Regions from separate parts of the Steroidobacter flavus genome, predicted to be linked through region 1. Evidence: riboswitches for the same ligand, from Rfam matches in the RefSeq annotation. Region 1 holds a riboswitch; the other holds the start of a gene.
The links. Region 1 has a riboswitch for cobalamin ahead of ACFPN2_RS18430 (cobaltochelatase subunit CobN). Riboswitches for the same ligand answer to the same signal wherever they lie in the genome.
Positions count from the first base shown of each region.

Region 2: linked by a shared signal. The riboswitch ahead of ACFPN2_RS33395 (threonine-phosphate decarboxylase) and the one ahead of ACFPN2_RS18430 (cobaltochelatase subunit CobN) in region 1 are both predicted to bind cobalamin.

Region 1 covers NZ_JBHSDU010000003.1:2,930,974-2,942,382, forward strand. The annotation lists gene ACFPN2_RS18415 (adenosylcobinamide-GDP ribazoletransferase) at 1-320, opposite strand, end outside; gene cobT (nicotinate-nucleotide--dimethylbenzimidazole phosphoribosyltransferase) at 317-1,327, opposite strand; gene cobU (bifunctional adenosylcobinamide kinase/adenosylcobinamide-phosphate guanylyltransferase) at 1,356-1,952, shown strand; cobalamin riboswitch at 1,961-2,162, shown strand; gene ACFPN2_RS18430 (cobaltochelatase subunit CobN) at 2,276-6,565, shown strand; gene ACFPN2_RS18435 (MotA/TolQ/ExbB proton channel family protein) at 6,562-6,999, shown strand; gene ACFPN2_RS18440 (DUF2149 domain-containing protein) at 6,981-7,304, shown strand; gene ACFPN2_RS18445 (helix-turn-helix transcriptional regulator) at 7,389-8,438, shown strand; gene ACFPN2_RS18450 (serine hydrolase) at 8,477-11,392, shown strand.
Region 2 covers NZ_JBHSDU010000015.1:1,347,147-1,358,555, reverse strand. The annotation lists gene ACFPN2_RS33435 (HlyD family secretion protein) at 1-886, shown strand, start outside; gene ACFPN2_RS33430 (efflux transporter outer membrane subunit) at 873-2,267, shown strand; gene ACFPN2_RS33425 (DUF5692 family protein) at 2,385-3,599, shown strand; gene ACFPN2_RS33420 (hypothetical protein) at 3,610-4,395, shown strand; gene ACFPN2_RS33415 (alpha/beta fold hydrolase) at 4,410-5,255, shown strand; gene ACFPN2_RS33410 (DUF3187 family protein) at 5,252-6,349, shown strand; gene ACFPN2_RS33405 (hypothetical protein) at 6,357-6,800, opposite strand; gene ACFPN2_RS33400 (LysE family translocator) at 6,899-7,534, opposite strand; gene ACFPN2_RS33395 (threonine-phosphate decarboxylase) at 7,531-8,562, opposite strand; cobalamin riboswitch at 8,675-8,858, opposite strand; gene ACFPN2_RS33390 (DmpA family aminopeptidase) at 8,976-10,178, shown strand; gene ACFPN2_RS33385 (amino acid permease) at 10,181-11,409, shown strand, end outside.

The sequences.
Region 1 (11,409 bases):
CCACCGCCCAAACCGTCGAACGTATCGGCCAGACCGTCCTCATGGAACGCGCCTGTGATGAACACGGTAAAGGCCGTGCTGAGAATGACCGGCAACGGCCCGGGCAGAACCAGGCTGGTCAGCCACAGCACGAGCGCGCCGATCGCTCCAATCAAAATGCCGACGGCGGGGAAGTAACGTGCCGTCCCGCTCAAGTGCTCGGCAGAGTGGCCGACCCACGCTGGCATGGGCACGCGCGTGAAGTACTGAACCGCCATGAGCAGCAGTCGCAGCTCAGCGATCAGCCCAGAAGGACGAGCGGTTTGAGCGTCGCTGCTCATGTCGCCTTGTCGTCCACTCCGGCGGATTCGAAGCTGGCCATTTCCGTCATCAAGCGCGCGGCGGCGTCGATGATGGGCCATGCCATCGCGGCGCCCGTGCCTTCACCGAGCCGCATGCCCAGATCGAGCAGCGGTTTCACATCGAGGTGGGCCAGCAATTTGCGATGCGCATGTTCCGCCGAGCAATGGCTGAAGATGCAGCGAGAGCGAACGCGAGGATCGATTTCGATAGCGAGCAGCGCCGCGACGGTGACAGCGAAGCCGTCGATCACGGCAATACATTTCGCATCGGCAGTGGCGAGCAAGGCGCCAGTGATCATCGCAAGTTCGAATCCACCGTATTCCGCGATTGTTTCAACGGGTGTGAGGTTTTCCGGTCGACGCGCCGACGCAGCGGCCAATCGTTCGCGCTTGCGAGCCAGTCCGACATCGTCGAGGCCCGTGCCACGACCGACACAATCTTCCAACGACCAGCCCGTCCGCCGATGCAACAGCATCGATGCGCTGGCCGTGTTGCCGATGCCCATCTCACCAAACAGCAGTGCGTTCGAGCCTTCGCTCAATGCGGCTTGGGCCAGCGCGCGGCCGGTGTCGAGTGCCTGCGTACACTGAGCTTGCGTCATCGCGGGCTCGACGCGATAGTTACGAGTGCTCCGGGCCACCGCGCGGGCGACGAGCCCAGCGTGTTCGCCAATGTCGCTGGCCACACCCGCATCGACGACGCGCAACGCGATGTCGTGCCGACGTGCCAACACATTGATAGCCGCGCCCCCTTGGAGATAGTTCAGCAGCATCTGCGCGGTGACCGCCTGTGGGTAAGCGCTGACGCCGTCGGTGGCGATGCCGTGGTCGCCGGCGAATACAAACATTTGCGGCGCGCGGAACACCGGGGTTTCAGTGTCGAGCGCCAGGCCGATGCGCACCGCCAGCGTTTCCAGCGCGCCGAGCGAGCCCTGGGGCTTGGTGCGCGTATCGAGTCGGCGTTGCAAGGTGGCGTTGGTTATCATGACTGCATCTGAACGGTGAGTGCGGGCTATGGTCGAGCATGACAAATCGGGTGAGCGGGCTTCGGTCGGGCGACGCCTGATCATCGGCGGGGCGCGTTCGGGGAAGACCGCTCATGCCATCGCGCTGGCGAAATCGCTGTCGGCGGCGCGCGGCGTGAATGTCACCTATGTTGCCACGGCGCAGGCGCTCGATCAGGAGATGCAGCATCGCATCTCGTTACATCGGGCGGAGCGGCCGGCAACGTGGCGCACCTTAGAAGCACCGACCGGTCTTGCGCAAGCGTTACCCGGGGAGGAGTCATCGAACATCGTGGTCATCGACTGCATGACCTTGTGGCTGTCGAACGCGTTGCTTCAGGATTTTCGCGAAGATGCGCCGACCGCGCCGTTGCCGACCTGGGAAGCCGAGCGCGATAAATTCCTGCAATGGCTGTCATTAGCGCGCGTTGAGGTGTTGTTGATCTCCAATGAGGTCGGCATGGGCATCGTGCCGCTGGCGCCGGTCGCGCGGCGTTTTCAGGACGAACAGGGGCGATTGAACCAGATGCTGGCGGCCGCCTGCGATCAAGTGACATTGGTGGTTGCCGGAATTGCCGTGCCCATCAAGAGCTTCCGTGCCGGTTGATTGACGACTCGAGGGTTTTCGCGCAAGGTGTCGCGCGAACGACATGTCATGGGAACCGGGTGCAACACCCGGGCTGCCCCCGCAACTGTAAGCGGTGCCGCCATCGAAGCTCCCGAATGTGAGGAGCAACCACTGGGCTGAAGGCCTGGGAAGGTGATGCGCAGGCTGTAAGCCGCAAGCCAGGAGACCAGCTTGTCGCGGTCGTCTTTCGTGCAGCCGGGGTGTGCTGAGCGAGCGGGAATTCCTGCAGCGGCGACAGGTTCACGGAGCGGTGCCTGAAGGCCATCGCACCGTGTGGTGCGTCAGCTTCTGTGGGTCCCGCCGTGCGATCGCAGTCTCATTCTCTCGTCCGTTGGTTTAGCGGACTGTGTTGCCTGATCCTTGCCTGTTTCGCCGCCGAGCTGCCCGCGGCGACCTTGGTTGCTGTCGTTTCCGAGCGCAACTCGGGCGACCTCGCGCAGGCCGCGCGCGATTTCAACCAGCGCCTGCCCAATCATCGACTGATCTTCCGCACGACGGCGCAGGTCGACGCGCTCAGCGATGCTCAGTTGCAAGAGCTGATCGGCGAGGCCGACACGTTGTTGCTCGCGACGGTGTTCAAAGAAACCGCTCAGCGCATTCAAGCACAGCTCGCAACCACGCGCGCGAAGGAGATCATCGCGGTGGCCGGCGATCCCGGGCTCGGACGGCAAAGTCGCTGGCGTGCCAAACGTTTGTTTGTCGATGAAGATCCGCGCTACGCGGAGCTCTCGTCGTTGACGGCTGAGAAAGATGCCGGTGCGGAAGCTGTCGCTGCTGCTGTTCAGCGCCATCCGCAACTCGCGCCTTGGATTCAAGCTCGTGCGTACTGGCAGAACCGCGGCGAGTCCAACTTGATCTCACTGCTGGCGCTGATGCTGTCCGAGCAAGACAAGGCGGCTGCGGCGGCGGTCAAGCCGGTCGAAGACGCATTGCCCATGCGCTTTCACTATCGCGGCGAATGGTCGACGGCTGAAACATTGCGCATTGTTGGCGACAAACGCGTGGTGGCCGTGCTCGAGGATCAACACGCCGATGTGACGTTGAGCGAAGCGATCTGCCGTTCGTTGAATGCGCGAGCGTTGGATTGTCTCACTGTGCTTGCCGGTTGGGGCCGGCCGAGCAGCGATGCGCTCGGAGTGATTGGCAACAAGGTTGGCGCTCGCTTGGGTGCGGTCGTGTCCGTGCAGGATTTCATCATCGGCGGCAGCAGCGATCGAGCAGAGGCGACGCGTCGGCTCGAGCAGCTCGATGTGCCCGTGCTCAAGGCGCTTCGACTGCACGATGTGACAGCGGAAGGCTGGCGCATGTCCGAGCAAGGGCTGGCTTGGGACAGTGTTTACTACCGCGTGGCCATGCCCGAGCTGCAGGGAATCAGTCAGCCGATCGTCGTTGCTGCCGCAGCCGCCGCTCAGTTGGATTCGCTTACAGGCATCGCGGTGACGCGAACCGCGGCCATTCCGTCACAAGTGGAACAGATGACGGCGCGAATCGAACGCTGGACTCGTTTGCAACAGACCAAGAACGCAGACAAGCGCGTCGCCATCGTTTACTACAACCATCCGCCGGGCCGTCACAATATCGGTGCCGACAATCTCGACGTCCCCGCCTCATTGCTGGAAATCCTGCGAGCGCTGAAGCGTGAAGGCTATGACACCGGGCCGTTGCCCGCATCGTCGGCGGAATTGCTCGAGAAGCTGCAGCAGGATGGCGTGAATCTTCCCGAGCAAGGCGATGTGCTGCGCTCGATGGCGACGCGCGTCACCAACGTCAGCGCGGAACAGTACGGCAAATGGTTTGCAACGATGCCTCAACCGTTGCAGAAGGAAATGACCGGCGGTCCGCTGGCGTTTCTGCAGGCGAATGTTCAGGCGGCACAGGCGGCTCGATTGCCTCAGCATGCGCGCGGTCAGATCACTCGAACGCTGCATGAGATCGAACATTTGCTCGAAGGCGCTCAGCATCCGGCACGCGATCGCGCACTCGATCTGGTCAAGCAGCTGCAGGCTGCGTATGAAACTCAGCTCACCAAAGGCGGCAACGAAGCGACCGTCGACAAACTGACTCGCGCGATTGCAGCGACGGGCGTCGAAGGCTTGCGCGGCTGGGGAGAGATCCCCGGCAACGTGATGGTGAACAAAGGCAAGCTGGTGCTGCCGGGCCTGCGCTTCGGCAAGATCTTCGTGGGTCCGCAGCCGCCGCGCGGATGGGAGCTGAACGAAGAGCTGCTTCACGCCAACACCAGCATTCCGCCCACACATCAGTATCTGGCGTTCTATTTCTGGTTGCGTCACGAGTTCAACGCCGATGCCATCGTGCATCTGGGGCGTCATTCGACGTATGAGTTTCTGCCGCGCAAAGGCGTCGGTCAGGATGAGCTCGATTATCCGGCACTGATTGCCGGCGATATTCCGGGCATCTATCCCTACATCGTCGACGGCGTCGGCGAAGGGTTGCAGGCCAAGCGGCGCGGTCTCGCGGTGATGGTCGATCATTTGATTCCGCCGCTGACCGCGACGCCGCTCTACGACGATCTGTTGCGCCTCCGGCAGCTCGTGGAAAGTTACGAATCGTCGAACAACCCGGCGTTGCGCAAGCAGGCAGCGTCGTCGATGCGAGCCCTCATCGATGAGTTGCACCTCAAGGACGCGCTGACCGCGAGTATGGATGCCGAGCTGAAAGTGCGCGGCATTTCGTTTGAGCAGGCTGACGATGAATTGCTCGTGCACGAGATCGGTCACTATCTCACCCACCTGCAGGAAGACTTCATGCCGCTGGGCCTGCACGTGTTCGGCAAGCCGTGGCAGAAGGAGGCGCTGGATACGATGCTGGTGTCCATGAAAGCAAAGCCAGGCGATAAGACGCTGCGTCAGAACCTGCAAAGCTCGCCGGACAATGAAATGCGGGCGCTGTTGCATGGCCTGGCCGGTCGATTCATTCCCGCCGGGCCGGGCAACGATCCGATTCGTAATGCCGAGGCGCTGCCGACGGGACGCAACTTCCATGGGCTCGACAACAGTTTGATTCCGTCGCGGCTCGGTTACTCGTTGGGCGCAAAGCTCGCGAGCGAGGCGCGGGCCAAAGTCAAAGAGGACGGCAAGGAAGCGGTGATTCTGTGGGCGTCGGATTCGGTGCGGGACGAAGGCGCGATGGTGGGCTTCGGCTTGTCGCTGCTCGGGGTCGCGCCTCAATGGAACAGTCGCGGCATCGTGGCCGGTCTCGAGCGTCAACCCTTGAACGACGTAGGTCAGCGTGCCGACACGGTGTTCGTCACATCGGGGCTGTTCCGCGATTTGTTCGGTCAGCAGATCGTGTGGCTGGATAAAGCGGTGTTGCTGGCGCTGGACGGCAGCCGTCGCACCATCGAACGCAGCCGTCCCGATCTTGCTTCGGCACTGCGTGTCGCGCTGGAACCGTTGGGTCCGATGGCGAGCCCGGGCGATGAGCCGCTGGCGCGAAACCACGTGGCGCGCCATTGGGTGAATGAAACATCGGCGCTGATCAAACAAGGCCTGGGTCATGCGGAGGCCGGCAAGCAAGCGAGCTTGCGTGTGTTCGGCACTTCGCCCGGCGATTACAGCGCCGGCATCAATCGGGCCGTGGAGCGCTCCGGCAGCTGGAACGATCGCAAAGAGCTCGCGAAGATTTACATCGATCGCATCGGTCACGCGTATTCCGCCGATGGCACGAGCCAAGCGCAGCAGGAGCTGTTGAAGAGCAACTTGCGCGAGGTGCGCAACACTTATCTGGGGCGCTCTAGCAATCTCTACGGCCTGATGGATAACAACGACGCGTTCGACTATCTCGGCGGCCTGAGTCTCGCGGTGGAAACATTGAGCGGTCGCGTGCCGGCCAGTCACGTCGCCGATCATTCCAATCCTTCGCAGCCGACCATGCAGCCGCTGCCGACAGCGTTGCTGACGGAGTTGCGGGGTCGTTATCTGAATCCCGCGTGGATCAAACCGTTGATGCAGCATGGCTACGCGGGCGCGCGAACCATGGGCAGCGAGTTCATGGAATATTTGTGGGGCTGGCAAGTCACGAATCCGGACGTGATCAAGAGCTGGGCTTGGGACGAGGTCAAACAGGTGTACGTGGACGATTCCCATCACCTGGGGCTGGATAAGTTCCTCGAGCAAGGCTCCAACGTGCACGTGAAGACCAACATGATGGCCATCCTGCTGGTCGCGGCCGAGAAACAATTCTGGCAAACCGACGAAGCCACGTTGCAGCAGCTGAGTCAGAAGTGGGTCGATCTGTTGCTCGAGCATGGTCTGCCGGGCAGCGGTCACACGCAGCCCGATCATCCCGTGTTCCAGTACGTGCAGCCTTATCTGCGCGCCGATCAGATCGAGCCGCTGAAACAATTGCTCGAGCGTGCGCGTGTGGATGCGAAAGCTGCTTCGTCGCCGACGACGATGAAGGAGTTGCAAGCGGCTAAGGAAGGCCAGACTAAACAGCAGGCAGCTGACGCTCAGGGTGCGGGCGGTCGCTCGCCGTGGGCCTTGGCGATCATCGTGCTCGGCATCGCTGTATTGCTGTCCGCCGGATATCTCCGTGGACGTTACGTTGCTCCGAAGGAACATTCCGCATGAACTCTTTCATCGTGCAATGGACCCACTCGCTGGTGCCGTTGCTGCTGACCCCCGTGGTCGTCGGATTGTTTGTTTGTGTCGCGCTCGCGTGCGTCGACATCGGTGTGCTGTTCGGCGAGCGTGGATTCTTGCGTCGACGTGAGCGGCCGACCGATGTCAGCGCGGTCGAGCGTCGGGCACATCGACGCATCGAGCGGGCGGACATTCTCACTCGCACCTCGCCCATGCTTGGCTTGATGGCCACACTGATCTCGCTCGGCCCCGGTCTGACCGCACTTAGCAATGGCAATCTGAACCTGCTGGCCGAGGCGATGCTGACGGCTTTCGACGCCACAGTGCTCGGCCTGGCGGCCGGCGTCGTCGGTTTCATCATCGGCCGGCTGCGCCGTCGGTGGTACGACGAGGCGCTGCTCCGATGGGAGCAGCAGTCGTGAGGCGGCGCTGGAATAGCGCGCGATTTGAAGAAACCCCAGAGGATCCGCAGGCGTCGCTGGTCAATCTGGTCGACATCATGCTGGTGTTCATTTGCGGGTTGATCGTGGCGCTGGTGTCGGCTCAACCGGTGTTCAACACCACCTCCAGCAGTGCCGAAGGGGGCAAGCAAGTCGTTGAGCCGGGACGCGAACTTGCCGAGCTGCCGGAAGGATTGAAGGGCCAGGCGGCCGGCGCCGGCATGGAGCCGGTGGGGCAGGTCTATCGCGATCCCAAGACCGGCAAACTCATCCTGGTGGGCCAGTAAGCGGCGGTTACTTGCCAAGCTCCGGTCCGCGCTGCATTCTCGGCAAAAACACCGAATGCGTGTTTGGGGATTCCGGAGACGGCGATGTTGAGCGAAGGGCTGGTCGATTTGCAGCGGGCCATCGATGTCGAGGGGCTGTGGCAGAGCAGCCTGCGACTGGTGCAATCGACGCTGCATCATCATTCGTGCAGCCTCATGCTCGGCATCAACGACTATGAGCCGGTGGCCGCGCGCCATCATGTCGAGCAGCCCCGTCGACCCGACTACATGCCCGCCACGAGCCTGGCGGTGTCGCGTCCGTATCTCGCGTCTCATCCTCGAGTGCAGCTCTATACCTTCTCGCAAATCGCGTTGGAGGATCCGCAAGCTCACGAGCGTCGTCTGGCTCAGGAGGCCGGTCTCGATGAGTGGCGCGAATTCGTGCATCTCGCGTTCTGGCACGAGGGCCTGCCGCAAGCCGTCTTCAGTGTCCGGCGGAGTGCACGGCAAGCTCACTTCTCAGCCGATGAGATCGGCTTCTTCGAACAAATTTATCCAGCGATCGATGCCGGCCTGCATCGGTTGCGCGCGTTGGAGCAGGAGCGCTTCAAATCGTTTGCTTTCGAGCAGGCGTTGAGCCGTTCCTCTTCGCCGGTGATTCTCACCGATGCGCGCGGCAATGTTTTGTTTGGTACGCCGGACGGCCGTCGGCTGTCCGAGCGCTGGGCGCGGTCGCATGGCGCACCGTTGGATGCGAGCGACTTGTCTGCCGATTTGTCACGAGCGATCAAGGCGCGTCGTAACGTCGGGTCGAACGAGCTGGCCCAGACGTTGCGCCATCCAGTCGATGTCGACTTGTCCGTTACCATCGACTCGAGTTGGTTCGGGGCGGGCCTGCGCATCGAGCCGTGCTATCTCCTGCAGTTCACTGCTGCCGACGAGCGGCCCCGGTCGCAAGAGCGTGCGAGCGAAATTCTGAACCGGCTTTCGCCGAGCGAGCGCAAGGTCGCGCTGCTGGTCGCCGAAGGTTTGCGTAACGAGCAGATCGCGCAACGTCTGTCGCGTTCGCGGCGGACGGTGGAATCTCAGCTCAATGCCATCTTCGGCAAGCTCGGCCTGGTCTGCCGCGCGCAGCTGGTAAAAGCGCTGTCCTGAGCGCCCGGCGGCGCCCGCCGCTTTGGGTGTTTTCTTTGATGCCCGCCCTGACAGGGCCGGACCAGAATCGGCCCTTCCGCGCCGATAAAGGTCTACAAAACATCATGATGTGGCGTTTCCAGCGGCGATGGCTCGTCGCTTTCGTCCTGGTCTTCGTTGGGGCCGCCGCGCAGGCCTTCGATGCCGGCCAGATCTACGATTATCTGAAGCGCGTGCAAGCCGACAGCGGCTCGCCCGGTGTTTCCGCTGCCGTCGCCGTCAATGGCGAGATCGTGTTCTCGGGCGGTGTCGGCGTTTCCGATCTGCAAAGTGGCCTGATTCAGAACGGCCGCAGCGTTCATAACATCGGCTCCATCTCCAAGACCCAGGCCGTGGTCGCCATCATGCAGTTGGTGGAGCAGGGCAAGCTCGATCTCGATGCTCCGGTGCAAACCTGGGCGCCGTGGTTTCCGAAGAAACAAAAGCCCATCACGCTGCGCATGGTGCTGACTCATACGTCCGGCATCCGTCACTACAAGGAAGGCGAGTTCGGGCCTGCCGACGTGATGGCGTTCCGGCAGTACGACAACATCGAGGAGTCGACGCGTTTCTGGCGCGACGATCCGCTGGTGTTCGAGCCGGGCAAGTATTGGATGTATTCGTCGTTCGCGACCAACTTGCTGCACGCGGTGATCGAGAAAGCGAGCGGCGAGGGTTTCGAAGAGTACCTGCGCAAGCACGTGTGGCAGATCGCTGGCATGCTCGATACTCAATTCGACGTGCCGGCGCGCATCGTCCCTCGTCGCGGCAAGGGCTATGTTCGTAACAAGCAGAGCGGTGCATGGGAAAACGCACCCGACGAGAACGTCAGCTACAAGTACGCCGGCGGCGGCGTGATTTCGACGGACGAGGACCTGCTGCGCTTCGCGATCGCACTCAATGCAGGCAAGCTGCTGAACGCGAAGTCGATGGCCGAGATGTATCGGCTGCAGCTGGATCCGAATATTCCATACACGCCGGAAGCGGCGAAGCGCTTCAAGCCGGGCAAAGAGCCGCGCTCCATGGGACAAACCCAGGCGCTGATCTGGCGCATGGAGAAGGACCCGGCGGGTCGCATCTATGCGGCACATTCGGGCAGCGTGAAAGGCACCGGCTCGATGCTGTCGAACTTCAAGGATCAAGGGGTCGTCGTCGCTCTGCATATCAACGGCGAGGGCGGCAGCAAGGTCGCTGCCCCGGCCGAGCAATTGGCGCAATTGTTTCTTCCCGCCGCGCAGACCTCGCAGGCGAACCGATTCGATGTGCTGATTCAAGGCGGCACCGTCGTCGACGGCACGGGCAATCAGCGTTTCAAGGCCGACGTCGGCATCAGCGGCGACACCATCGTCGCTGTCGGCAATCTGGCGGGCGCGGCTGCCGCTCGTACCATCAATGCCGCCGGCAAGATCGTGACCCCGGGCTTCATCGACCTGCACGCGCATACGGCCGACGAATATGCCGATGTCGGTTTGCTCTCAAAAGATGTGCGGCGTCGAGCTGCGCAGAATTACGTCGCTCAAGGTGTAACGACGACGCTGTCCAATCCCGATGGCTATCAGGCGCGTACCGCCGACCGCAAAATCATGCCGCTGGCCGAGCAGCGACAGGCACTCACCAACGCTGGCATCGGCATCAATGTCGCGCTGACCAATGGTCACAACGCTTTGCGCGAACAGGTCATGACCGGTGACATGAAACGTCCGGCGAACGTGCAGGAAATCCGGCAGATGCAGGAGATTCTGCGTCGGGGCATGGCGGAGGAAGGTTCGTTTGGTCTATCGCTCGGTGTTGAGTATTTCAGCGCTCGTTACTCGGATTTGAACGAAGAGGTGGAGCTCGCGCGGGTCGCCGCCGAATACAACGGTATCTTCATTCCTCATTTGCGCAGCCAGGGCATTTCGCCGATGTGGTATCGCCCAAGCGCCGATGGCAACTCGCCGCCGACGCTCGATGATTCCATCAATGAGACTTTGGCCGTCGCAGAACAAACCGGCGTGACGGCTGTGTTCACCCATATGAAGGCATGGGGACCGGGCTATCGCGGTCAGGCGCAGAAGATCGTCGATCGTTTGCAAGCGGCGCGAGACCGCGGACTGAAGGTGTACATGGACGTTTATCCTTACGACAGCAGCGGCTCGGACGGTCAGTTCGTCGCGCTGCCGAGTTGGGCGATTACGAACGGTCAGCGACCGAAAGAAGACGACAAGACCTTCGATTACACCGCGGCCCTCAACGCTGTGCTGAAACGGGCGGATGCCAAACGGCGCGACGATCTGGCCCGCGACGTCAAACATCAGCTCGCGCTCAAGGGCGGGCCGGAGAATGTGCGCATTCTCGACTATCCCAATGCGAAGTACGTGGGCAAGAGCTACGCGGAGCTGATGAAGATGCGTCGGCTCGATGAAGTCGCGTTGGCCGTCGCCCTGCAGAAGGAAGGCAATCCGAATTGGCCGGGCGGTGCGCGCATGCGGTCGTTCAGCATGGCCGAGGAGGACATTGCCGCGTTCTACAAGCCGGCTTGGGCTGCGACGTCGACCGACGGTTGGATCGTGTTGCCGGAAGAAGCGGTCGGCGACAAGAAATATGTGGACACCAACCGTCGCTGTTTCGGCAGTTACCCGCGCCGCCTGGCTTATTACTCGCAACAACTCGGCGTCGATTCGCTCGAGCATGCCGTGCGTTCCGCTAGCGGGTTGCCGGCGGAAATTCTTCGTTTGCAGGATCGCGGTCGTATCGCTGCCGGCATGAAGGCGGACGTGGTCGTGCTCGATCTGGCGACCTTGAAGGACAACACGACCTTCCTGGAGCCCAGCGAATACCCCAGCGGCGTCGAGCAGGTGCTGGTGAACGGTCGCGCGGCCGTCGAGGATGGCAAGCGCACTCTGGCCCTGTCGGGCCGCGTGCTTTCGGCCTCGCCCCGAGCCGACAAGACCTGATTAGGCGCTGACGGCTC
Region 2 (11,409 bases), on a different contig from region 1:
CATTGCTCCACAGGTCAGTGGCTATGTCGTCGACGTTGCAGTGAAGGACTTCCAGCAAGTCTCCGCCGCGCAGGTGCTGGTGCGTATCGACGACCGGATCTATCGCGCGCGTGTCGATCAGGCACGTGCGCATCTCGCAGCCCAGCGAGCGGCGCTCGCCAATAGCGATCAAGCGCATGCCGCTCGCACGGCGGCGTTACATTCGCAGCAGTCCGCATCGGCAAGCGCAACGGCTCAGCTCGAACGTGCCAAAGCCGACATGGCGCGAGTTGAGGAGCTGGTGCGGGACGGAGCGGTGTCTCAGCGCGAATACGATCAGACACGCGCAGTCTTGCGTCAGGTCGAGGCTCAGGTTCGCCAGTCCGCGGATGCGGTGGAAGTCGCGCGCCAGGACATTCGCACTGTCGATGTCGGACGCAAAGGGCTGGTGGCACAAGTCGAGGCGGCCGAGGCGCAGTTGCGCTTGGCCGAGATCGATCTGGGCAACACCGAGATTCGCGCCATCGAAGCCGGGCAACTCGGTGAGATTGGCGTACGCCTGGGACAATACGTTACGAACGGTACGCAGCTGCTGGCGCTCGTTCCCAATGATTACTGGGTGATTGCCAACTACAAGGAAGCGCAGACCTCGCGCATGCAGCCGGGGCAGAAAGCAAGCTTCACCGTCGATGCGCTCGGCGATGCCAGGTTGACCGGACGAGTCGAGCGTCTCGCTCCCGCGGCCGGCTCTGAGTTCGCTGTCCTCAAGCCGGACAACGCGACCGGCAACTTCGTCAAAGTCCCGCAGCGGATTGGAGTGCGCATTGCGATCGATCCGAATCAATCGCTGGCCGCGCAGCTGCGGCCAGGAATGTCCGTGCAGGTCAGCGTCGATGCCCGCGACTGAACAAACATTCTGTGTCATCGGGCTGACGCTGGCCGTCGCCGCGTTGCTCGGCTGTGCCGGCCCGCGGCCGGAGTCGCCGGCCGCTGCGGCGATAACCGTTCCGGCGCAGTGGCTCGCGAATCATTCGAACGATGAGCCGGGAGCCGCGGACGAATGGGTTCGCGGCTTCGGCGATCCGATGCTCGCTCGCCTGATCGAAGCTGCGCTGGCCAATAATATCGACATCTCGGTCGCCGCGGCCCGAGTCGAAGAGGCACGCGCTCAATACGACCTGTCTCGTGCGCAACGCGGGCTGTACGTCGCTGGCGGTGTTGCGGGAGTGCGCGAGCGGACGATCAATCCGGCATTCGGCATTCCGCAGGAACAGACGGCGGGGCAGGCGGCGCTCAGTGCATCCTACGATCTCGATTTGTTCGAACGGCTGTCGAACGCGAGCGCGGCCGCAAGAGCGGCGCTCTTGGCGACGGAAGCGTCGAAGGAAACCGTGAGAATCGCGGTTCTGACCGGTGTTACGGAAGGCTATGTGACCTTGCGAGCGCTGGATGAGCGATTGCGAATCTTGAATCAAACGCTCGCAGCTCGCGAAGAAGAAGTGCGCTTCACTCGGCGTCGGGCGAGTGTGGGTTACTCACCAGTGATCGATCTTAAGCAAGCGGAAGCGGCGTATCGGGCGGCGGAGCAAGCGATACCGGCGGTCACGTTGTTGATCGCGCGCCAGGAGCATGCACTGAGCATCCTGCTTGGTGACAATCCGCGCACCATAGAGCGCGGGCTCGAGCTCACCGATATTCACCTGCCACCTCGGTCCAGTGTTCTGCCTTCGCAGCTGCTCGCGCGCCGTCCGGACATTCTCCAGGCCGAACAGCAAATCGTTGCAGCGGATCGATCGTTGGACGCGGCGCGAGCTGCATTCATGCCATCGATTCAGCTGCAAGCGTCGGGAGGTTGGGTGGAGTCGACGCTACTGAAGGACGATCCGATCGGCATCTTCTCGCTGGGCGGCAGCGTGTTGGCACCGATTTTCGACAGCGGTCGCCTGCATGCTCAGCAGAATCTCGCAGCGGCCCGGCGCGATCAGGCAGCGTTTGCCTACCGCAAGACCGTGCTGACAGCGTTTCGAGAAGTCGAAGATGCGCTGACCGCGATCGAACAGAACGAGCGGCAATTGCGCGCTGTCGAGTCGCAGCGGGACGAGATCGCTCGAATCCTGGAACTGGCGCAGAAACGTTATCGCGCCGGGTACTCACCCTACATCGAGCAACTCGATGCTCAGCGCAACCTGCTGACCGCGGAGCTCGCGGCTGTACAGGCGCGTGCCGATCTACTCATCTCGAGCGTCGCTTTGTACCGTAGCGTCGGCGCGGGCTGGCGCGTGCCGTAACTTCGCGATAGCGAGCGTCGCATGTCGTCGACGCTAACCGTGAGCCATCGTTTCTCACTCCCTTGCCTCGGTGCGGCCTACCTAGGATCCGCACATCGAAACGATCGGGAGATCGAGATGGTGATTACGGTGCGCGTCGCGCGTCATCTCTTCGCAGTGTGGATGCTTTGTTTGGGCTTGCTGGCCGGCGTCTCGGCACGAGCCGATGTGCCGCCCGATGGGTACGCGCGCTGGATCGGTGCGTTGGAAGGCTCCGAAGCGCATGTCCATGGCGGCAGCATCGTTTACGACCTGCGCTTCGCCGGAGACAGCGTCACCGTCGAGAAGTCGGTCGGCCCGCGGCTGCACACGCAACGTTTCAAAGTCAGTGAAGTCGCCAACGGATTGAAGCTCGAAGGCGATGCCGCGGGCACGGTTCCGGAGTTGGCCGGAGCGCTGTTGGAACGCAGCGGCCAACGTCACTTCAGCGTGCGGTTGCCAACCGATGCGCAACTGCAGCTGCGCCCCTCGATCGGCTGGCTCTCATGGCTGCACTACGCATTTTTCTTCGGCGTCGTGCTGTTGCTCGGAAATGAGCTGGTCCGGCACAAGAAGGCCGCCGCGTACACGCTGTTCTTCGTATTCCCGATCGTGTTGATCCCGTTGTGGCTGCACGCCGGTTTCGACGGCTTGTTTCGCTGGGTCAAGTTGTACTCAGCGGTCGTCGGCGCGGTGTTCTTCACGTTGTATCGATTCAACGGCCTGGATCGCTTCAAGTGGGCCAGGGTCGTGGTCGCGGCAATTCTCGCCGTGAACATCGCCGAAGCGGTCAGCCAGGACTACGCGTTCGGCGAGCTGCCGAACCTGCTCAATGCGGCTGCCGGCATTCTCAACATCGTCACGCTGTCGAGATGGATGGGCATCAAGCGCGACGAGAGCGCGCCTCACGACATGCTGTGGCCGGGCATGACGACGTTCTGGATCATCGCTTACGACGCCTGGAACATCACCTTCGTCTATCTGAACTTCCCGAGCACGGTGTTCTACACAGTGGCCATCATCGTTGCTCCGACGCTGGCTGCACTGTTCATCAAGAAGGGGACGTGGTTGCAGGCGCGTGCGTACACGCTGGCGATCTACATGATGTACATCTTCAGCTTCCATGCGCTGGCCGAGCAATACATCGGTCTGCACTTCTCGCTGCCTCTGCCGCGCAGTGAAGGCATCGCGATGACGATGGCCATCGTCAGTCTGGGATTGAACGCGGCATATGCGCTGCTGCACTTCGGTTGGAAGCTCACCGGACGCGCGCCATCGCAGCTGCAAGTCGGTCAGAACGCTTCGGTCATCTGAGGGATTCACCATGTTCAAGCTCAATTTTCTGATCGCACTGACCGTTGTCGTTGCGTCGGCGGCGCTCGCTGAAGAAGCGGCCACGAACGCTTCGAATCAAGCGAATAATCCGCTGCAGCCGAGCATCATGCTGAACGTCAACGACTACTACATTCCTTCGTTGTACGGCCTGCCGGATCGCGACGCGAACATCGCCCTGGTTCGGGGGCTCGTGCCGCATCTGGCGTTCGATCACCCGCAGCTGTTGCGCTTCACGTTGCCGATCAACACCACGCCGACGTTTCCGAACGGACATGACAGCGGCCTGGGCGATCTGACGATCTTCAACATGGCGCTGTTCCAGAACAAGCGTCACGGGCTTGCCTGGGGCGTCGGACCGGTGCTCACCGCGCCGACGGCCAGCGAAGATTCGTTGGGCACCGGCAAATGGCAGGGCGGTGCGTCCGGCGCTGTTGTCGCGGTTCGGTCGTGGGGATTGGCGGGGGCGCTGGTGATCGCACAGGACTCGTTCGCGGGTGACGACGATCGGCGCGACGCAGGCAGCGCGACCGTGCAGCCCATCGTGTTCTACAACTTGCCGCACGGCGCGTATCTGCGTTCCACCGGTATCTGGAGCTTCGATTTGCACAGCGACGATTACTACGTGCCGGTGGGCTTGGGGGTCGGCAAGGTATGGAGCATGGCGCCGAAGGTCCAGGTCAATGGTTTCGTCGAGCCGCAGTTCACGGTGCTGCACGAGGGCATCGCGCCTCATTGGCAGCTCTACGTCGGCTTCAACGTTCAATATCTGTTGTGACAGGGAAGAGCGTCATGATGTCCAGCGAGCAGCTCGGCAGGGTCCCGCTTCGGGTTCGTGATTTTGTGTTCGATAGTCTCGCTGTCGGCGATCCTGAGGCGCCGCTCGTGCTGTTTCTGCACGGCTTTCCGCAGTTTGCCGAATCCTGGGCCGACATCATGGTGCCGATCGCGAATGCCGGCTTCCGCGCGGTCGCAGTCGACCAGCGTGGCTATTCGCCTGGTGCGCGGCCTGAAGGCGTCGCCGCTTACGACATGAGCCTGTTGGTTGGAGACATTCTCGAGTTCGCTGACGCGCTCGGCGCGCATCGCTTTCATTTGGTAGCGCACGACTGGGGTGGGATTCTCGCATGGCGCCTGGCGGCGGAACGGCCCGGGAAGTTGCTCAGCCTCACGGTGCTTTCCACTCCGCACACCGATGCCTTGCTGAACTCGATAGCTCGCGATCCCGTGCAGGCCGCGATGTCTCAGTACATTCATTTCTTCCGCCAGCCTGGCGGTGTGGCGGAGGCGGGCATGCTGGCGAACGGAGCAGAACGGTTGCGAGCTGCATTTCGCGGCAAGCTCTCCACACAACGGTTGGAAACTCATGTGGCTCGGTTGTCCGTGCCGGGCGCACTGACGGCGGCGCTCAATTGGTATCGCGCGCTGGACTTCGACGCACGGATCGGGCCGGTGCATGTCGATACGCTGTTTATCTGGGGATCGGCGGATCACGCGTTGGGTGAGATTGCCGCGAACGACACGGCTGACTTCGTGCGTGCGCCGTATCGATTCGTGCGCCTCGACGAGTGTTCCCATTGGCTGATGGACGAAGTTCCCGAAGACATCGTCGATCTGTTGCTGGAGCGTTTGCGATGAATACTCGTTGGCTGAATGCCACGCTCGGCGCGGTAACGATGCTTGCCAGTGTTGCCGCGCCCGCAGCCGAGAGCGACTTCTACGGTCTGCTACGCAACCGGGACCTGACGACGTTCGGGTTTCTGCGACTGGATATGAGACCCGCTCACGCCGTCTCGATCGAGAAAGGCACGTGGGCGGCGGAGTTCGAGCTGGGGTATCAAAACACCTGGGCATTGAGCGGCGCAGTGGAGCGCTACCTGACTTCGCTCGAATCTCAGGGACGACGCGATCTGAGCGCTGCGGATTTGCAGGCGATCCGCGATCTGCCCGGTGAGAATTATCTGGTCGATGTGGAGTCTGCGGCCGTCGACTTCACCCTGCATTACAGGTTTGCCGATGACTGGAGCGGTTACTTCGTGACGAGTGCCGTTTCGTATCAAGGCGGATTTCTCGATAGCACCATCGAGGAATTTCATCGGACGTTCGGCTTCAGCACGTTCGGGCGACCGGCAGTCCGCCGCAACGATGTAACGCTGATCTACGATTTGAAATCGGCGCAGGTTGCGAGTTTCGGTGCGCCGACGGACGGCGGCTTCACGGATCCGACGGTGGGGGTTCGCTACACTGGAGTCCGGCTGCCGGAGCATTGGAGCATGTCGCTCGAAGCTGCCGTGAAAGTGCCATTGGATGGTGAGCGCACGCTGCTGTCGACGGGACACTTCGACTATGGAGTGCAAGCCTCCCTGCAGCGTCGAGGCGCGCATCATGCGCTCTATGCGAACATCGCTGCAGTCTATTACGGCGGTGCCGAGTGGCCGGTCCCGCAGGAGGCTCAGATCATTCCGACGCTCATTCTGGGCTACGAGCATCGGCTGACCGGGCGCACGAATGTCAACGTGCAGGCCTATGTCAGCCCCAGCGTCTACTCGGACGATGACACCGACCTCGATGAGCTGACCGGCCTGAAGTATCAGTACAGCCTCGGCGTGCGTCATCGAATGAATCGATACCTGCTGTCATTCGGTATCACCGAGAACGTGCAGAACATCAACAATACGCCCGACATCGGTTTTCAGCTCGGCATCGCCTACATCCCGCAGCCGCGCTCTTGAATGAGCGCTACGCGGACAGTCGATCGAGCTCCTGTCGACAGGTCTTGCTGAAGTCCTCCAGGAACGTCAGTTTGCCGGCCCGGGCTTCGGCGTAGATTTCATGCAGCGTCCGATTGGGCGAGAGGTACGCTTCGACCAACGCGTCGAGGGCGACGCGAGCGGTGTGCACCGACTCCTCCGTGGCAACCAGGCGGATCTGCGAATACAGCGAGTACAGCCGGACCAGATCGGTGAAGTCGTCCTTTTCATGAGTGAGCGCGTCGGCATAGACGCGAGTGGCCTCTTCGATGAAGGAAGAAAACAGCAACTCGCGCCGCGAGCGCACGGCTTCGATGCGTTTCTCGCGAAACTGCCAGCGCTGTGTGAACCAGCTGCTGGCGAACGAAGTCAGTCCACCCACCGCAACGCCGAGCAGACCCAGGAACGCAGGAACGTATGCAGCTGAATCCATGCTCTCTCTCCGCACGGTACGGTTTGTTGTGTGCGGAAGAGTAGCTGCCCGATCGCGGGGCGCGGAGTAAGCCGCGACGCCTTACGGTTAGTGGCGGCTCACGACTGCGGACGAAACCGCAGCAGCATGATGCCGAAGCCGACGAACATCACGCCGGTCAATCGATCGAACATCCGTCGCAGTCCGGGTCGTGACAGGTAGTGACGCAAGCGGTTGCCGCCCAGGCCGTACACCGCGTACCAAAACAGTTCGCAGAGCGAGAAAGTCGTCACCAGCACCGCGAACTGCGGAATCTTCGGGCTGGAAGGATTCACGAACTGCGGCAGGAAGGCGGCCGCGAACAGCAGCAGTTTGGGATTGCTGATGGAAATGACGAACGCCGTTTGGAAGATCTGCCGATTGGTCAACACAACGGACGGCACTGTCGCCGCGCCGTTGTCCGCGTCGGCACTGTCGTCGCGCCATGCCTTGATTCCCAGCCAGATGAGATAGGCGGCGCCGACGTATTGCAGTACTTCGAAAACTCTAGGTGACGCCAGCAACACGGCGCCAAGCCCAAGGGCCGAGCCCACCAGCATCAGGACCAGCGCCACCAGACAGCCGAGCATCGCGGGAACGGCGCGATTCACGCCAAGCGACACGCTCCGCGACATGATGTGAAGCATGTTGGGACCGGGCGCGCCCGAGAGCAAAAAGACGGTGACGAAGTACAGCCACCAGGTATTCCAGCTCATGGTCTGGCTCTCAAAGTGTCGCGCAGGCGCCGCCAGGCTGCGTCCCCATGGGGCAGGCCGAATCGCAGCAGCTTGGTATCGTGAGTGAATGGACGGACCAGGATGCCTGCGCGAAGCAATTGATTGAAGCGGGCCTGGGCGAGATCGCTGTGCGCGAGTCGAAACAGCGTGGTGCCACCGACGATGCTGAAGCCGCTGCGTATCAACAGCGCATCGAGCTTGCGGGTGGCGCTTCGCAATCGAATGCGAGTGCGTTCGGCCCACAACGGATCGTTGTATGCCGCGAGTCCTGCGGTGATTGCGTCAGCGGCCACGGGCCAATCGCCGAGCGCGGTTCGAATCCGTTTGACCAGCGCCGGAGCACCGATCATGAAACCCAGACGAACGCCGGCCAATCCGTAGAACTTGCCGAAGGAGCGGAGCACGATCATGCGCGGATAACGTTCGGTGCCGGCCAACGAAGCGACGCTGCAGGAAGCATCGGCATCGGCGAAGGCTTCGTCGATTACGAGAAAGCCCTCGTGTTCGGCGATCTTGTCGTACGCCTCGAGCAACTGCTCACGCGGCGTCATCGCGCCGTCCGGGCTGTTGGGATTGACGAGCGTGACGACGGTGCCCGCTGTCAGTGACGCTCGTTCAATGCCAGCGACACGGCCGACCGGCACACCGAGGCTTTGCCAGATATCCGTATGCGAAGAGTAGGTGGGCCACACGATGCAGGCCGCGGTCACCGCAGGCAGCGCGTGAGGCAGGAATCTCACAACGGTTTCGGAGCCGGCCGTGGCGAGGATGCGATCGGGATCGTCGACGCCAAAGGCACGGGCCGCGGCGGCTTCGAGATTCTGCAGCTCCTGTGGATCGGGCAACCGGGCCCGAGCTTGCGCGCTGGGGTGAGGGGCCGGATAGGGATTGGGATTGATCGCGGTCGACAGGTCGATCCACGGCTTCGGCGCGTCCGGCCATAGGCTGCGCGCGATGCCCAGGTGGGCACCGTGACGAGTGAACGGATCGGTAATAGCAGCGCTCATGTGACGAGTTCCAATGCAAAGCGAAGACACATGGGATCGCCTCGCTGGCGAGCGCGACCCACACCGGTCGTCACTCGGGAACTCCCGTTCACTCGGCGCACCCCGGCCGATGAATGGACGACGGCGGCGAGCAGGTCTCCTGGCTTTCGGCTTACTGCCGCGCCACCTTCCCAAGCCTCGAGGCTCAGTGGCTTTTAGCGCGGCCAACACCGTTTACAGTTGCGGGGGCAGCCCGGGTCTATCCCGGTTCCCGTTTTAATCCCACTGGCGTGGGAACTCGACGCGACGCCAAGAATGCGGGCGAACCGCGCACCGGTCAAGCAACGAATCCGTATGCCGGGTATTACAAGAATTTATGGGCACGGCGATGGGGACCGAGCACAATCCATCGTCCAACGACAGGGGAGAACAAGATGATTCGACGCTCGCTGGCTCTGACGTCTGTTTGTTTGTTCGCCGTTTCAAGCATCGCCCTCGCGGAGGGGCCGCGCGCTCGGGACATAGGCATCCAGTTGCAAGGCAAGCCCGGAGCACTCAACGCGATCACCGACGTGCAGGGTGTGGAAGTGGGCCATGTGACGTTGATCAAAGGCGACGGCGCACTTCAGCGAGGCAAGGGGCCGGTGCGCACCGGTGTCACAGCGATCATCCCACGCGGTAAGAACTCGACCGCGCCGGTGTACGCCGCCTGGAACACCAGCAACGCCGCCGGCGAGATGACCGGCACCGTGTGGTTGGAAGAGCGCGGTTATCTCGATGGCCCGATCATGATCACCAATACTCACAGCGTCGGCGTCGTGCGCGACGCGGTGGTTGGCTGGATCGTGGATCACAAATGGCCGGGCTCGTGGTTCACGCCGATGGTGGCAGAGACCTACGACGGCTTCCTCAATGACACCGACGGTTTCCACGTGAAGAGCGAGCACGCGCTGGAAGCGTTGAAGATCGCCAAGTCCGGACCAGTGCTCGAAGGGGCGGTCGGCGGCGGCACGGGCATGGTCTGCTTCGGCTTCAAAGGCGGCATCGGCACGTCGTCGCGTATCGTCACTACGCCCATCGGCCAGTACACCGTCGGCGTGCTGGTCCAATGTAACTTCGGCGTGCAGACCGATCTGCGCATTGCCGGTGCCGCGGTAGGTCAGGAGCTCAACAAGAATTACGCTCCGTGCACGGCGACCCCTGCGCCCAACGACAAAGTGCCCGCCTGCAATGCGCGGCCTGACGATAAGCCAGGCGACGGCTCGATGATCGTCGTGATCGCCACCGACGCGCCGCTCTTACCCCATCAACTCAAGCGCTTGGCCAAGCGGCCGGGCCACGCGATGGGGCGCCTCGGCGATATCAGCCGCGAAAGCTCAGGCGATATTTTCATGGCGTTCTCGACGGCCAATCCGCAACTGAATAGCATGCAGATGGAGAAGATCTCGGTCGAGACGTATCCAAATCCGCTGTTGAATCCGCTGTTCGAGGGCGTGGTTCAGGCGACGGAGGAGGCCATTCTCAATGCCCTGGTGGCCGCGAAGACCATGACCGGTCGCGACGGTCATCGGGTTTATGGCTTGCCTCACGATGAGGTTCGCGCCATTGTTTCCCGAAACGGGGCCAGGCCGCAGTGACCATGAATCGAACCAGGGCAGAGGGCGCCGAGATCGAGGCGCCCGAGTTGGCGAAGAGCCTGCGCTCGCGCCATGTCGCGATGATCTCCATCGGCGGCATCATCGGCGCGGGCCTGTTCGTCGGCAGCAGCTCGGCCATCGCGACGATCGGGCCGGCCGTCGTGGCAAGCTATGCGCTCGCCGGCCTGGTGGTGCTGGTCATCATGCGCATGTTGAGCGAGATGGCGGCGGGGTCGCCCGGGCTCGGCTCGTTCATCGAATACATTCGGTTGGGGCTCGGCGATTGGGCCGGCTTTGTCAGCGGTTGGTTGTACTGGTATTTCTGGGTGGTGGTCGTCGCGATCGAAGCCATCGCCGGCGCGGCGTTACTGCATGAGTGGATCGATCTGCCGGTGTGGCAGATCGGGCTGGCGTTGATGCTCGCGCTCACGGCCGTGAATCTCATGTCCTCGCGCTCTTACGGCGAGTTCGAGTTCTGGTTCTCTTCGATCAAAGTCGCGGCCATCGTCATCTTCATTCTGATTGCCGGCGCGTATGCGTGCGGACTCACTTCGCCCGATGGCCCGACGTTCTCCAATCTCACCGCGCATGGCGGCGGCTTTGCGCCGTTTGGCGGCGTGTCGATTCTGGCGGGTGTGACGACGGTGATCTTCTCTCTGTGCGGTGCTGAGATCGTGACGATTGCGGCCGCGGAGTCCAGCGAGTCCTCACGCACCATGTCGCGACTGACAGGTACGATCATCATTCGGATCCTGTTGTTCTATGTGCTGTCTGTTTTGCTGGTCGTGGCCATCGTGCCCTGGACTGAGATCGTTCCCGGCTCGTCGCCGTTCGCTGCGGCGCTGACGCGGACTCATATTCCCGGCGCGGCGACGATCATGAACCTGATTGTGCTGACCGCCGTGCTGTCCTGTCTGAATTCTGGCTTGTACGTTACTTCGCGGACGTTGTTCGTGCTGGCTGCGCGGGGCGATGCGCCTCAGTCGTTGGTGGCGCTCAACAAGCGGCAGGTGCCTGCTCGTGCCATTTTGATCGGGAGTACGTTCGGCTATCTCACTGTGATGACGTCGGTGATTGCGCCGGAAGTGTTGTTCGCGTTTCTGGTGAATGCGTCTGGCGCGATCATGCTGATGGTTTATGCGATGGTGTGCCTGGCGCAGATCAAGCTCCGGCGTCGGATGGAGCGCGAGCGGCCGGAACGGCTTACGAATAGAGTGTGGCTGTTTCCCTG